DNA from 3 places in the Streptomyces sp. NPDC041968 genome. Region 3 is predicted to be linked to each of the others. Evidence: riboswitches for the same ligand, from Rfam matches in the RefSeq annotation. Region 3 holds a riboswitch; each other region holds the start of a gene.
What was found. Region 3 has a riboswitch for cyclic di-AMP ahead of ACZ6EG_RS08145 (M23 family metallopeptidase). Riboswitches for the same ligand answer to the same signal wherever they lie in the genome.
Positions count from the first base shown of each region.

Region 1: linked by a shared signal. The riboswitch ahead of ACZ6EG_RS18745 (M23 family metallopeptidase) and the one ahead of ACZ6EG_RS08145 (M23 family metallopeptidase) in region 3 are both predicted to bind cyclic di-AMP.
Region 2: linked by a shared signal. The riboswitch ahead of ACZ6EG_RS28380 (transglycosylase family protein) and the one ahead of ACZ6EG_RS08145 (M23 family metallopeptidase) in region 3 are both predicted to bind cyclic di-AMP.

Region 1 covers NZ_JBVJCB010000007.1:162,177-166,732, reverse strand. The annotation lists gene ACZ6EG_RS18750 (SGNH/GDSL hydrolase family protein) at 1-601, opposite strand, end outside; gene ACZ6EG_RS18745 (M23 family metallopeptidase) at 851-1,819, opposite strand; cyclic di-AMP (ydaO/yuaA leader) riboswitch at 1,824-1,986, opposite strand; gene ACZ6EG_RS18740 (tyrosine-protein phosphatase) at 2,406-3,203, shown strand; gene ACZ6EG_RS18735 (DUF6126 family protein) at 3,212-3,334, opposite strand; gene ACZ6EG_RS18730 (helix-turn-helix domain-containing protein) at 3,331-3,969, opposite strand; gene ACZ6EG_RS18725 (aspartate aminotransferase family protein) at 4,034-4,556, opposite strand, start outside.
Region 2 covers NZ_JBVJCB010000013.1:86,923-91,478, reverse strand. The annotation lists gene ACZ6EG_RS28390 (cytochrome P450 family protein) at 1-948, shown strand, start outside; gene ACZ6EG_RS28385 (transglycosylase family protein) at 1,091-2,110, shown strand; cyclic di-AMP (ydaO/yuaA leader) riboswitch at 2,293-2,459, shown strand; gene ACZ6EG_RS28380 (transglycosylase family protein) at 2,463-3,194, shown strand; gene eno (phosphopyruvate hydratase) at 3,474-4,556, shown strand, end outside.
Region 3 covers NZ_JBVJCB010000003.1:16,623-21,178, reverse strand. The annotation lists gene ACZ6EG_RS08160 (dihydrofolate reductase family protein) at 1-55, shown strand, start outside; tRNA gene ACZ6EG_RS08155 (tRNA-Met) at 111-184, shown strand; gene ACZ6EG_RS08150 (PP2C family protein-serine/threonine phosphatase) at 345-1,577, shown strand; cyclic di-AMP (ydaO/yuaA leader) riboswitch at 1,802-1,959, shown strand; gene ACZ6EG_RS08145 (M23 family metallopeptidase) at 1,970-3,004, shown strand; gene ACZ6EG_RS08140 (aldo/keto reductase) at 3,137-4,081, shown strand; gene ACZ6EG_RS08135 (PrsW family intramembrane metalloprotease) at 4,125-4,556, opposite strand, start outside.

The DNA of each region.
Region 1 (4,556 bases), on a different contig from region 3:
GCTGGTCGGGGTCGGCCGGGACGGGCAGGCCGAGGATCTGGCCCGCGCGCAGCGCCACGCGCGTGTGGCCCTCCGGCGACAGGTGCAGCCGGTCGGCGTCCCACGCCCTGCGGTCCTGCACGGTCCGGAGCGACCACAGGTCGAGCACGGGGCAGCCGTACCGGTCGGCGATGGCCCGGACGTGCCCGTTGTACGTGGCGATCTTGCCGCGCAGGCGCCTGAGGACGGGCACCCCGCGGGTGTCGAAGCCGGTCGTCACCAGCACCGTGCCGGCCGCGGCGGTCAGCGCGGCCACCGCCCGCTCGAACCGCTCGGCCACCTCGTCGGGGTCGGTGCCGGGCCGGATGATGTCGTTGCCGCCCGCACAGAACGAGACCAGGTCGGGGGCGAGTTCGACGGCCCGCGGCACCTGCTCGGCCACGATCCGGTCGAGCAGCCTGCCGCGTACGGCGAGGTTCGTGTACGTGAAGTCGCCCTCGGGGCGCCGGTCCGCGAGCAGTACCGCGAACCGGTCGGCCCAGCCGACGAACGACCCGTCGGGGCCCCGGTCTCCGACGCCCTCGGTGAAGCTGTCCCCCACCGCCACGTACGACCCGATCACTGTTCCGTTGTCACTCTTCGAATCGTCTGCCACATCGGCCCATGATTCACCTTCGAATGTGACCTACGCGACCGTAGGAAGGGGTTGACGGGCGGTGAGAAAGACCACGCCTAAAGTGTTCGCCAATTCAGGAATACGCCCGGTCCGGATACACCGCGACCGGATACACCGCGACCGGATACACCGAAGGCCGGACCCGGGGATCGGGGTCCGGCCTTCGGTGGCGCGGGAGGGCGCGTCAGTTCCTCGTCAGAGGGAGACGCCGTGGGAGCGCAGGTACGCGACCGGGTCCACGTCCGAGCCGTAGTCCGGGGTGGTGCGGATCTCGAAGTGCAGGTGCGGGCCGGTCACGTTGCCGGTGGCACCCGAGAGGCCGACCTGCTGACCCGCCGTCACGGACTGACCGGCGGAGACGGAGAGGGAGGACAGGTGGGCGTACTGGGCGTAGTGGCCGTCGGCGAGCTGGATGACGACCTGGTTGCCGTACGCGCCGCCCCAGCCCGCGGAGACGACGGTGCCCGCGCCGACGGCCTTGAGGGAGGTGCCGGTCGGGACGACGAAGTCCGTGCCGGTGTGGTAGCCGCTGGACCACATGCTGCCGGTCTGGTGGTACGGGGTGCCCAGGGTGCCGCTCGGGACGGGCGAGACGAAGCCGCTGCCGGCGGACTGGGTGCTCGTGTCCGAGGAGTCCGAGGAGTCGGCGGAGCTCTTCGCGGCGTCCGAGGCCTTCTCGGCCGGCTCGGCCTTCGCGGGGGCCGGCTTCTCGGCCGCGGCGGGCTTCTCGGCGGCCGGCTTCTCCGACGGGGCGGAGGAGGACGGGGCCGAGGACTGGGCGGCCCGGCCGTCGACGGCGAGCTTCAGGCCGGGGTGGATCAGCGACGGGTCCGAACCGACGGCCTCGCGGTTGTCCGCGTAGAGCTTCTTCCAGCCGCCGTCGACGTCCTGCTCGTCGGCGATCTTCGAGAGGTAGTCACCGCTCTTCACGGTGTACGTCCGCGCGTCCCCGTTCTTCTCCGCGCCGGCGGCCTTCTTCGCCGGCGCGGAGACGGACTGCACGGACTGCACGGGCTTCTCGGAAGCGGACTGCGCGGGAGCGGCGTGGGCCCCGGCGGCGCCCATCAGCGGGAGCGCGAGCGCGGCGCCACCGGTTCCGGCGACGGCGATGGCGCGGGTCAGGCGCATGGCCCTGGTACGGCGGTGCTTACCCTTGGCGGGCATGGCGAATTCCTCTCCGGCGCCTGCGAGGTGAGCTGTCGGGTGCGAGCTGGAGATGCCCGGCCGCGTCGGGACGCGGCTTTACCCCAAGCCGTTCCGGGAACCGGAACAGGCAGTTCTACCTGTGGGTCCCCCGCTCCTGCCGTGTACGGGTAGGTCGATGAGTGCGGGCTCCGGTCGGCGGCAGGATTAGGCGTCCGTCCGGATCGGTGGTGAACGTAAGCGACCAGGACGCGCAGCGACAAGCGACGGGTTGCGTCGACCGGTGTTCCAAATGATCCTTTATGGGAATCGCCGGTCACCCTCCGTCGAAGCGCGCCACGTCGACTCGGGTAAAGGTCCTTGAAAACCGGCCGCATTACGTGGACATGACGGGCAACGCACCGTCACGGATATGACGCTGCTCACGCGCCGCACCTCCAGCCCCTTTTATTTCCGCGCCAGTTGGAACCAATGCGCCAATACGGACAGAAGGCGCAGATACTCCCCTGTCGGACGTCCCGGCCACCAAAGGCGCGGGACCGTGCCGTATCTTCGAGTGAAGCCCGGCGGCGAGCAGCGCCGACGGGGCGGAGTGGGAGGAGCCCCCGTGACGCAGCAGGTCCCGTCGACCGAACCCGAGCTGGCCGGTGTGCGCAACTTCCGTGACGTGGGCGGCCTGCCGACCGTGGACGGACGGCGGGTGCGACAGGGAGTGCTGTTCCGCAGCGGTCACCTGGCACACGCCACCGGAGGGGACGCCGCGTTCCTGGCCTCACTGGGCCTGCACACGATCTTCGACTTCCGCAACGCGGCCGACCAGAAGCTCGAAGGGCCGGACATCGAGCTGCCGGGCGTGCGCAATGTCAACCTGCCGCTGAGCGACCCGGCCGACGGTGCCGAGTTCTGGAAGATGGTCCGCGACGGCGACCTGGACCAGCTCCGCGAAATCCTGGCCGGCGACAAGGGCGCCGAGCGGATGATCGGCTCCTACCGCCTGATCATCAAGGAGCGCACGGCGGAGCACTCACGGGTGCTGCACGCGCTCGCCGAGGACAGCGTCCCGGCCCTGATGCACTGCGCGGCCGGCAAGGACCGCGCGGGGCTGTCGATCGCGATCACCCTCCTCGCCCTGGGCGTCGAGCGGGACGCCATCGTCGAGGACTACCTGAAGTCGAACGCCACGCACCGCCGCTACAAGGTGCGTCGCAGCAGCTCCGCCGCCTCCGCCTACTCCCCCGAGGTCATGGAGCTGCTCAGCCCCCTGTTCGACGCGCGCGCCGAGTACCTCGCGGCGGCCCTGGAGACTGTCGAGCAGACCTGGGGCGGAGTCGACGCCTACCTGGAGCAGGGCCTGCGGATCACTCCGGAGACCCGGGAGCGGCTGCGCGAGCGGATGCTGGACTGAGGGGTCGCTCACCGGCTGCCGGCCCCCACCTCGAAGAGCAGGTAGATGAAGGCCGCGAAGAGGTGCCCCACCACGAGGTAGATGAAGAGCCGCACCCACACGGCCCGCGGAAACCTGTCCTGCATCTTCATGGCATCTCTCCAGGGGTGGGGTGGGGCGGCGTGGTGGCCGGTCCCAGGCAGAGCGCCGCCGACGGGCTCTGCAGCAGCGTGTGGACGAAGAGCAGCTCGACCCCGTCGGCGTCCTGGGCGGCGATCCGGTGCGGGGTCAGCGAGTCGAAGTGCGCGCTGTCGCCCGGACCGAGCAGGTGCACGGTCTCCCCGAGGCGCAGCCGCAGCCTGCCCCGCAGCACGTGGAGCCACTCCTCACCGGGGTGCACCCGCACGATGTCGCCCTGCGACCCGTGCGGCACGCGGACCCGCAGGGCCTGCATACCCCGGCCGGACCCACCGGCCTGCCAGTACGTCCAGCCGCCGGCGGACGTCGGCTCCATCGCCTCGGCGCGCACGACGGCGTCCCGGTCCGCGGCCGTCTCGCCGAGCAGTTCCGAGACGGTCGTACCGTAGACACGGGCGAGGGAGAGCAGCATCGGCAGCGAGGGCTGACGCTGCCCGGTCTCCAGCCGGGAGAGGTGGGCGGGCGACAGCCCGGCGGCACGGGCCGCCGCCTCCAGGGTGAGGGCGGCCCGCCGCCGCAGCTCGCGCAGCCGGGGTGCGACGGCGGCGACCGATCCCTCGGCCGGGTCCGTCGCCTCGGAGGAGTTCATGCTCCCATTCAGCCCGACGATTGCCTCACGGACAAATTTGTTGCCTGTGAGGCAAAAACCGGGCTCAGCGGTTGGCCACCGCCTGCCGGACCAGGGTCTTGCCGAAGTCCCACATCAGGCCTCCGCCGTTGTGCGCGTCCTCCATCACCTCGGTGAAGGCGTCGACGAACCGGTCCGCGTCCGAGGTGTCGATGATCAGCGGCGGAATCAGCTTGATCACCTCCAGGTGGTCGCCGGACACCTGGGTGAGGATCCTGTGCCGCTGCAACAACGGCACCACCACCATCTGTGCGAACAGCCCCTTCCTGGCCGCCTGCAGCATCGTCCAGCGGCTGCGCAGCCTGAGTGACCTGGGACGGCCGAACTCGATGCCGATCATCAGCCCCCGGCCGCGCACGTCGGCGAGCAGCTCGTAGCGGTCCACCAGCTCCGTCAGCCGGGACTTCAGCCGCTCTCCCACGGCGGCGGCGTTCGCCACGATCTCCTCGTTCTCCATCACGGAGAGCACCGCGAGCCCGGCCGCCATGGCCTGCGCGTTGGACCCGAAACTCGCCGAGTGGACCTGCACCCGGTCCATCGAGGAGTAG
Region 2 (4,556 bases), on a different contig from region 3:
GCGGAGTTCGCGCCCCGCGTGCAGGAGCTCGCCGACGGGCTCATCGACCGGTTCGCCGCCACCGGCAGCGCCGACCTCATCCACGAGTTCGCCTTCCCGCTTCCCATCTACGCCATCTGCGACCTGCTCGGCGTACCCCGCGAGGACCAGGACGACTTCCGCGACTGGGCGGGCATGATGATCCGCCACGGCGGGGGGCCGCGGGGCGGGGTGGCGCGGTCGGTGAAGAAGATGCGGGGCTACCTCGCCGAGCTCATCCACCGCAAGCGCGCGGCGCTGACACCCGAGCCCGAACCCGGTGAGGACCTCATCTCCGGCCTCATCCGCGCCTCCGACCACGGCGAGCACCTCACCGAGAACGAGGCCGCGGCCATGGCCTTCATCCTGCTCTTCGCGGGATTCGAGACCACCGTGAACCTGGTGGGCAACGGCACGTACGCCCTGCTCACGCACCCGGAGCAGCGGGCCCGTCTCCAGTCGTCCCTGGCCGACGGCGAACGCGCCCTGCTGGAGACCGGGGTGGAGGAACTGCTGCGGTACGACGGCCCGGTGGAGCTGGCCACGTGGCGCTTCGCCACCCGGCCGCTCACCATCGGCGGGCAGGACATCGCGGCGGGCGACCCCGTCCTCGTCGTCCTCGCCGCCGCCGACCGGGACCCGGAGCGGTTCACGGACCCGGACACCCTGGACCTCTCCCGCCGGGACAGTCAGCACCTCGGGTACGGCCACGGCATCCACTACTGCCTGGGCGCCCCGCTCGCCCGGCTGGAGGGGCAGACCGCGCTCGCCACGCTCCTGACCCGCCTGCCGGACCTGAGCCTGGCCGCCGACCCGGCCGAACTGCGCTGGCGCGGCGGGCTCATCATGCGAGGTCTGCGCACCCTGCCCGTGTCGTTCACACCGGTCGCGCCGAAGAACGGGAGCGTTGCGTCGCCTTCGCAAAAGTGACACGCGCTCAACTTTGTGATCTTCACGTGATCTGCGCGGCATGAACTTGTGACAAGCGATCATCTGCCTATACGTTCACGGATCAACGTGGCCCCCAGTCTCACGGCCGCGCGATCCCCGCTGTCTCGTGAAAGGTCGTCGCATGCTCTCCGGGAACGGTCGTCACCGCCGCCCCCGCCAGGCACCCGCCCTGGTCGTCGCCGCCGGAGTGACGGGCTCCGCCATCGCGATCCCGCTTCTCGGCGCCACCGGCGCGCACGCGGCCGACGGGGCGAACTGGGACCGGGTCGCCGAGTGCGAGACCGGCGGCGCCTGGAGCCAGAGCAGCGGCAACGGCTACTACGGCGGGCTGCAGCTGTCCCAGGACGTCTGGGAGCAGTACGGCGGCCTGGAGTACGCGTCGAGCGCCGATCAGGCCAGCCGCTCCCAGCAGATAAGAATCGCCGAGAAGTTGCGTGCGGACCAGGGCATCGCCGCCTGGCCGACCTGTGGTCTGCTCGCGGGCCTGGGCAACGACTCGGGTTCGCCGGCCGGCGGTACGGGTGCGGCGGAGGAGGGTTCGGCGCAGGGGTCGGACGATGCGGGGACGCCGACGGCGCCCCGGTCGACCGCGGCGTCCGGTACCGGGTCGTCCGGCTCGTCCGACGAGTCCGAGCGGGCCTCCGGGGTCTCGCCTTCGTCCCCGCCCCCGGCCGCGCCTGACTCCCCGTCGGCCGAACCGGACGAAACGGCCAAGGCCGACACAACGCCCGGAACCAGCCCCTCCGCGACTGCCGACCCGCAGGAGTCCGACAGGTCGTCCACAGCCACCACCAAGGATGACGAAACGGACAAGGCGGGCCAGCGTGCGGGCTCTTCGGCCCTCACCGACACCGCGGGGTCCGGCGCCGGCAAGCACCGCGGCGACCGCGCCGAGGAGGGCCGCGGGTCCGACGCGTCGGGGCGGCACGCCTCGCGCGGTGAGGGTGAGGCGCGAGAGGTCGTCGACGGCTCGTACACCGTCCGTTCCGGCGACAGTCTCTGGGGCATCGCCGACTCCCTTGAGCTCGACGGCGGGTGGCGCTCGCTGTACGTCGGCAACGAGGAGGTCGTCGGCGCCGACCCGGACCACATCCTGCCCGGTCAGACGCTCACGGTCGGGTGCGAATCGGGCCAAAAGTAGGGGGAGTTCACGTCACGGTTCGGGGCCTATGTCCGATTTGGATCACGTGAGACATAGCTCTCAGAAGCCGTGATCGTCTTTGAAAATCCGGCGAGCGCGTGTCTACGGTCATGGTCGCTCGCCATCGCGGGCCCCGGCTGCCGCAACGCCGAATCCTGCCAGCGGCCGTCCGGGAACAGTCGTCGCGTCAAGCGCCGCAGGCAGGAGCGGGGGACCCAAGGTAAGTGCCGCACCGGGCAGTCGAGCCGGAGCGGCTAGGGGTGGAGCCGAGTTCCGCGAGGAACCCGGCCGGGCAACTCAACCGGCCCGAACCCGACAGCTCACCTCGCAGGCGTCGGTGAGGGGATCAACCATGCTGTTTTCCGGCAAGGGCAAGCACCGTCGCCCGTCCAAGGCCACCCGAGTCATCGCCGTCGCCGGTGTCACCGGTGCCGCCGTCGCCGCCCCGCTGATGGCGGCCGGCAACGCCTCCGCCGCCACCGCCTCCGAGTGGGACGCCGTCGCCCAGTGCGAGTCCGGCGGCAACTGGTCCATCAACACCGGCAACGGTTACTACGGCGGTCTGCAGTTCTCCGCCTCCACCTGGGCCGGCTACGGCGGTACGCAGTACGCCGCGACCGCCGACCAGGCGAGCAAGTCGCAGCAGATCGAGATCGCCGAGAAGGTGCTCGCGGGCCAGGGCAAGGGTGCCTGGCCGGTCTGCGGCACCGGCCTGTCGGGCGCCGCGTACACCGGTGGCGGCTCCACCGAGAGCCAGGACAGCGGTTCCGCGCAGGGCTCCGGCAGCTCCGAGAGCCAGAGCAGCGGCTCCACCGCCGACCGCTCCACCGAGCAGAAGGCCTCCCGCTCCGAGGAGCGCCCGGCCGCCGAGAAGCCGGCCGAGAAGAAGACCGTCACCACCCCGACCGGCAAGAAGGTCGAGAAGGGCGACGGCGAGTACAAGGTCGTCAAGGGCGACACCCTCAGCTCGATCGCCGAGGAGCACGACGTCAAGGGCGGCTGGGCGAAGCTGTTCAAGCTGAACGACGACATCGTCGACGAGGCCGACCTGATCTACCCGGGCCAGCAGCTGCACCTGAAGTAAGCGGCCCCGCCTGCTCCCGTCCCGGCGCGTGTTCCCCCGTACGCGCCGGGACGGGTTTTTCACGCCCCCGTCCCGCCCGCACCGCCCTCCCCGGGACCGCGGGTGTTTCCGGAAACGTCTTTGTTCCGTTCGGAAACAATTTACTCTCGGTTCTGTCCAGCGGGTGGGCGATCGGCTGGCCGATCGCCCGGAGCCGGTTAGGCTCGGTCCCGCAGAGCCGCTGCGGTCCTGTGGACCCGCGCGTCACACCGAAGCGTCACATTGAAGAAGGAGATGCTCGTGCCGTCCATCGACGTCGTCGTAGCCCGGGAAATCCTGGACTCCCGAGGCAACCCCACGGTCGAGGTCGAGGTCGGCCTCGACGACGGCAGCACGGGTCGTGCCGCCGTTCCCTCCGGCGCCTCCACCGGCGCCTTCGAGGCCATCGAACTCCGTGACGGCGACCCGGCCCGTTACCTGGGCAAGGGCGTCGAGAAGGCCGTCCTGGCCGTCATCGAGCAGATCGGCCCGGAGCTGGTCGGCTACGACGCCACCGAGCAGCGCCTGATCGACCAGGCCATGTTCGACCTGGACGCCACCGACAACAAGGGCTCGCTGGGCGCCAACGCCATCCTCGGCGTCTCCCTCGCCGTCGCCCACGCCGCGTCCGAGGCCAGCGACCTGCCGCTCTTCCGCTACCTGGGCGGCCCCAACGCGCACCTGCTGCCGGTGCCGATGATGAACATCCTGAACGGCGGCTCGCACGCCGACTCCAACGTGGACATCCAGGAGTTCATGATCGCCCCGATCGGCGCGGAGTCCTTCTCCGAGGCCCTGCGCTGGGGCGCCGAGGTCTACCACACGCTGAAGAAGGTCCTGAAGAACAAGGGCCTGGCCACCGGCCTCGGCGACGAGGGCGGCTTCGCCCCGAACCTCGGCTCCAACCGCGAGGCCCTCGACCTGATCCTCGAGGCGATCAAGGAGGCCGGCTACACCCCCGGCGAGCAGATCGCCCTGGCGCTCGACGTCGCCGCGTCCGAGTTCTACAAGGACGGCTCCTACGCCTTCGAGGGCAAGAACCGCACCGCCGCCGAGATGACCGAGTACTACGCCGAGCTGGTCGAGGCGTACCCGCTGGTCTCCATCGAGGACCCGCTGTTCGAGGACGACTGGGACGGCTGGAACACCATCACCGCCCAGCTCGGCGACAAGGTGCAGCTCGTCGGCGACGACCTGTTCGTCACCAACCCGGAGCGCCTGGCCCGCGGCATCGAGGAGAACTCGGCCAACGCCCTGCTCGTCAAGGTGAACCAGATCGGCTCGCTGACCGAGACCCTGGACGCCGTCGAGCTGGCCCAGCGCAACGGCTTCAAGTGCATGATG
Region 3 (4,556 bases):
CCTGCCCGAGTACGAGGAGCGCGCGAAGGCTCCCAACCGCCATCTGGAGGGGTAGCGGGGTACGGATGTGCATTCCGCCCCCGCGATGACGTACAGTGGAGACACAACGGCGCGGGGTGGAGCAGCTCGGTAGCTCGCTGGGCTCATAACCCAGAGGTCGCAGGTTCAAATCCTGTCCCCGCTACTGAAACCGAAGGCCGGAATCCCTTGAGGATTCCGGCCTTCGGTGCGTTCAGGTGCGTTCACCCGGTCGGCCCTCACGGCTCGCCGCCCGCCCCCGATCCGGGAAACCTGGAGACGGGACGGCAAGCGGCGCGGAGGTTCGGGGCGGCGGGAGACGAGTGGTGCGGCCAGGTCACGTGGACGACGAGGGAGCGTACGCCAGGGCCGGCGGCCGGCTCCCCGGCGACCCCGCGCCCGATCCGGGCCTCGGCACCGAGGCGATGGCGCCGCCCACCCCGGCCGAACGGCCGCCGCGGACCCCGTACGGGCGCCGCCTGGTGCGCCTGCTCCCGGTCGTGCTCATCGTCGTCGCCATCCTGTACGACATCTTCACCCCGAGATACTTCACGGCCGGCCCGCTCTACACGGCCGCGCCGCTGGTCGCCGCCCCCCTCTACTCGCGGCGGGGCACGGCGCTCACCGGCGTCGCCGTGGTCGCCGCCGTCGTCGGGCTGCAACTGAGCAAGGGCGTCGCCCACTACGTCGACTCCCTCACGGAGTTGATCACCATCGCGACGGTCGCCGCCCTCGCGGTCTTCGTCAACGCCTTCGTCCGCCGCACCGGTGAGCGCCTCGTCAGCGTCCGCGAGATCGCCGAGGCCGCCCAGCGTGCCGTGCTGCCCGAGCCCGCCGAACGGATCGGCGGCTTCGAGATCGCCGCCTGCTACGAAGCCGCGCAGGCCGACGCGTTCATCGGTGGGGACCTGTACGCGGTGCAGGACAGCGCGCGCGGCGTCCGGCTCATCGTCGGGGACGTGCGCGGCAAGGGCATGGGCGCGGTGGCCGCCGTCGCCGTCGTGATCGGCGCCTTCCGCGAGGCCGCCGAGCAGGAGGCCACCCTCGAGGCGGTGGCCCAGCGCCTGGAGCGGGCGCTGGCGCGCGAGGGCACCCGGCGCAACGGACTGGACGCCTTCGAGGGGTTCACCACCGCCGTCCTCGCCGAACTCCCGCACGGCGACGGGGTCGTGCGGATCGTGAACCGAGGTCACCCGCCCCCGCTGCTGCTGTACGCCGACGGCACCCTGCGTCCGCTCCCCGCCCGGGAGCCGGCGCTGCCGCTCGGGATGGGCGAGCTGGGCGTGTGGCCCGACCGGGCCCAGGAGGACGCCTTCCCGGGCGGAGCCACGCTGCTGCTGCACACCGACGGCCTGTCCGAAGCCCGGGACGCGCGGGGCGAGTTCTACGACCCGCACGAACGGCTCGCCGGCTGCGTCTTCCGGCACCCGGGGAAGCTGCTCGCCGCCCTCGCCGAGGACGTGCGCCGGCACTCCGGGGGCGGGATGGCGGACGACATGGCACTGCTCGCCGTACGCCGTCCCGCGCGCGAAGACCTTGATCATTGTCACGAACGGTGATCTGGCGAGCGCCCTGCGCATAACGACTGACATACCGTCAGAAACGCGTGGCGTGAAGGGGAATACTGAGGGGCGGTCAACTCGCCCGGATTTCACCGGTCATGAGGCGTATGTCTCGTCCGGATTCGTTAATGATCAAGAGGAACAGCTTGGAATCCCGGCCCCGCGTCTATTAACGTTCGATAACGCAGCGCGGTCGTCCCAGCCGTCACAGAAGGCGGCTCCGTGCGCACGCGCCGAATCCCGCGAGGGAACCGGGGAACCACCACCTTGGGGTGAATCGCTCGTACGACGCCGTGGAGACACGGCGGATATACGCGCGTAGGAGACCTTCCTGCTCCGAACCCGTCAGCTAACCCGGTAGGCGGAAGGAAGGAAAGGAGTACGCCCACGTGGCGTCCAACCGGCCTGCCCCCGAGGCCCCGTTCGTGCCCAGCGCGCACGACACCGACACCTTCGGCTACGACGGCCACCGCACCGAAGAGGGCCCCTGGGAGGAGTGGAATCCCACCGCGGACTCCATCCGCCCCGTGCGCGGCCGGCACCGCGTCGCCAAGCAGCGCGGCGGACTCGCCCGCAGCTCCACCGTCCTCGGCGTCGGTGTCATAGCCGCGGTCGGCGCGGGCGGCATGGCCAGCGCGCAGACCGGCAAGCCGCCGGTGTCCATCTCCATGCCCGACCTGCCCAACGTCGGCTCGCTCATCTCGGACGACGAGGAGCCGGAGCCGCAGGGTTCCACCGCCCCGCTCAGCGGCATCGGCGTGGCCGCGACCGCCGACACCGCGGAGGGCGCCTCCGACGCCGGTGAGACGCTGCGGGCCCGGATCATGGCGCAGGCCGAGCAGCAGCAGGCCCAGGTCGAGACCAAGGCCGCCGCCGAGGCCGCGGCCGCCGCCGAGAAGAAGGCCGCGGAAGCCGCCGCCAAGGCGGAGAAGGAGGCCGAGGCCAAGGCTGCCGCCGCCAAGAAGAAGGCGGAGGAGGAGGCCGCGAAGAAGGCCGAGGCCGAGCGGCTCGCGAAGCTGGCCAAGCAGTACACCCTGCCGACCTCCTCGTACACGATCTCCTCCAGCTTCGGCCAGGCCGGCGCCTACTGGTCCTCCGGCTACCACACCGGCCTCGACTTCGCCGCGCCCACCGGCACGCTGCTCAAGGCGGTGCACAGCGGCACCATCACGTCGGCCGGCTACGAGGGCTCCTACGGCTACAAGACCGTGCTGACCCTCGATGACGGCACCGAGATCTGGTACGCCCACCAGTCGTCGATCAGCGTCAGCGTCGGCCAGAAGGTCACCACCGGTGACGTCATCGGCCGCGTCGGCGCCACCGGCAACGTGACCGGGGCCCACCTCCACATGGAGGTCCACACCAGCGACGGCGGCGGGATCGACCCGATGGCCTGGCTGCAGAGCAAGGGCCTGACCCCCTGACCGACGCCGTGCACGGCCCCGCCGGTCCCCGGCGGCCCTGACGGCGACCCCCCGACGCCAGGGCTGCCGGTTTGCGGGATTTTTGCCCCGCTCCCGGAATCACCGGCTCCGTCGTGGCCGTTGACGCAGGACATGACTTCTCTGCGCAAGCTCGGCTCCTCTGACCTCGAGGTCTTCCCCCTCGCCCTCGGTGGCAACGTCTTCGGCTGGACCGCCGACCAGGACACCTCCTTCGCCGTCCTGGACGCCTACACGGCCGCGGGCGGCAACTTCGTCGACACCGCCGACTCGTACTCCGCGTGGGTCGACGGCAACAGCGGCGGGGAGTCCGAGACCATCGTCGGCAAGTGGCTCGCCTCCCGCGGCAACCGCGGTGACGTCGTCCTCGCCACCAAGGTCAGCCAGCACCCCGAGTACCCGGGCCTGTCCGCCGCGAACATCAAGGCGGCGGCCGACGCCTCGCTGCGCCGCCTGGGCACCGACCACATCGACCTCTACTACACCCACTTCGACAAGCCCGAGGTGCCGGTACAGGAGATCGTCGGGGCGCTCGACGAGCTGGTGCGGGCGGGCAAGGTCCGGCACATCGCCGCCTCCAACATCTCCGCCGAGCGGCTCGCGGCGTCCCTGGAGTTCTCCGACCGCGAGGGCCTCGCCCGGTACGTTGCGCTCCAGCCCCACTACAACCTGGTCTCGCGGGACACCTACGAGGGCGGGCTGCGCGACCTCGCGGAGCGGGCCGGCCTGGCCGCCGTGCCGTACTACTCCCTCGCCTCCGGATTCCTCACCGGCAAGTACCGGGCCGGGTCGGCCGTCGACAGCCCCCGTGCGGGCGGCGCGGCGAAGCACCTGGAGACCGAGCGGGGCCGGCGGGTCCTGGCGGCCCTGGACGAGATCGCCGAGGCCCACGACGCTCCCGTCGCCACGGTCGCCCTGGCCTGGCTGGCCGCGCAGCCGACGGTGGCCGCACCGATCGCCTCCGCCCGCACGGTCGAGCAGCTCCCGGCGCTGCTGGGGGTGGCCGAGCTGTCCCTCACCCCGGACGAGGTCGCCCGGCTGGAGCAGGCGTCGCTCTGACGGCCGGATCCCCGGGGACCGCGGCCGGTGGGGCGGACCGGGGCTACCCGCGGTGGGGGTGGGGCGGGGCGTACGGAAGGTGGCCGTGAGGGGCGTGGTACTGGCCCGGGGAGGGCGCGAGGAGCGGTGCGGCGGGGGCGTACCCGTAGGGCCCGCGGCCGGGATAGGCCCCGTACGTCGCGCAGCCCGGCCAGGGCGGTGGGGGCGGCGCGGTGGCCCGGGCCGCGTAGTCCAGCGCCGGGCGGGCCACGGCGCGCCGCTGCCACAGGGCCTCCAGCAGCTCCCGCTCCCGTACGGCGAAATCGGCGCTCACCCTGCCCCGGCGCCCGCGGTGCCGCAGGAACGCCAGCGAGGTCGCGTACGCCTCGTACCGCGCCACCGTCCGCGCCGCCTCCTTCCCGGCGTGCCGGCGCGCGTGCTGCCGGGCGATACGGCGGGCGCGCATCGAACCGAGCGCGTGCGGTTCCCCGGGCGA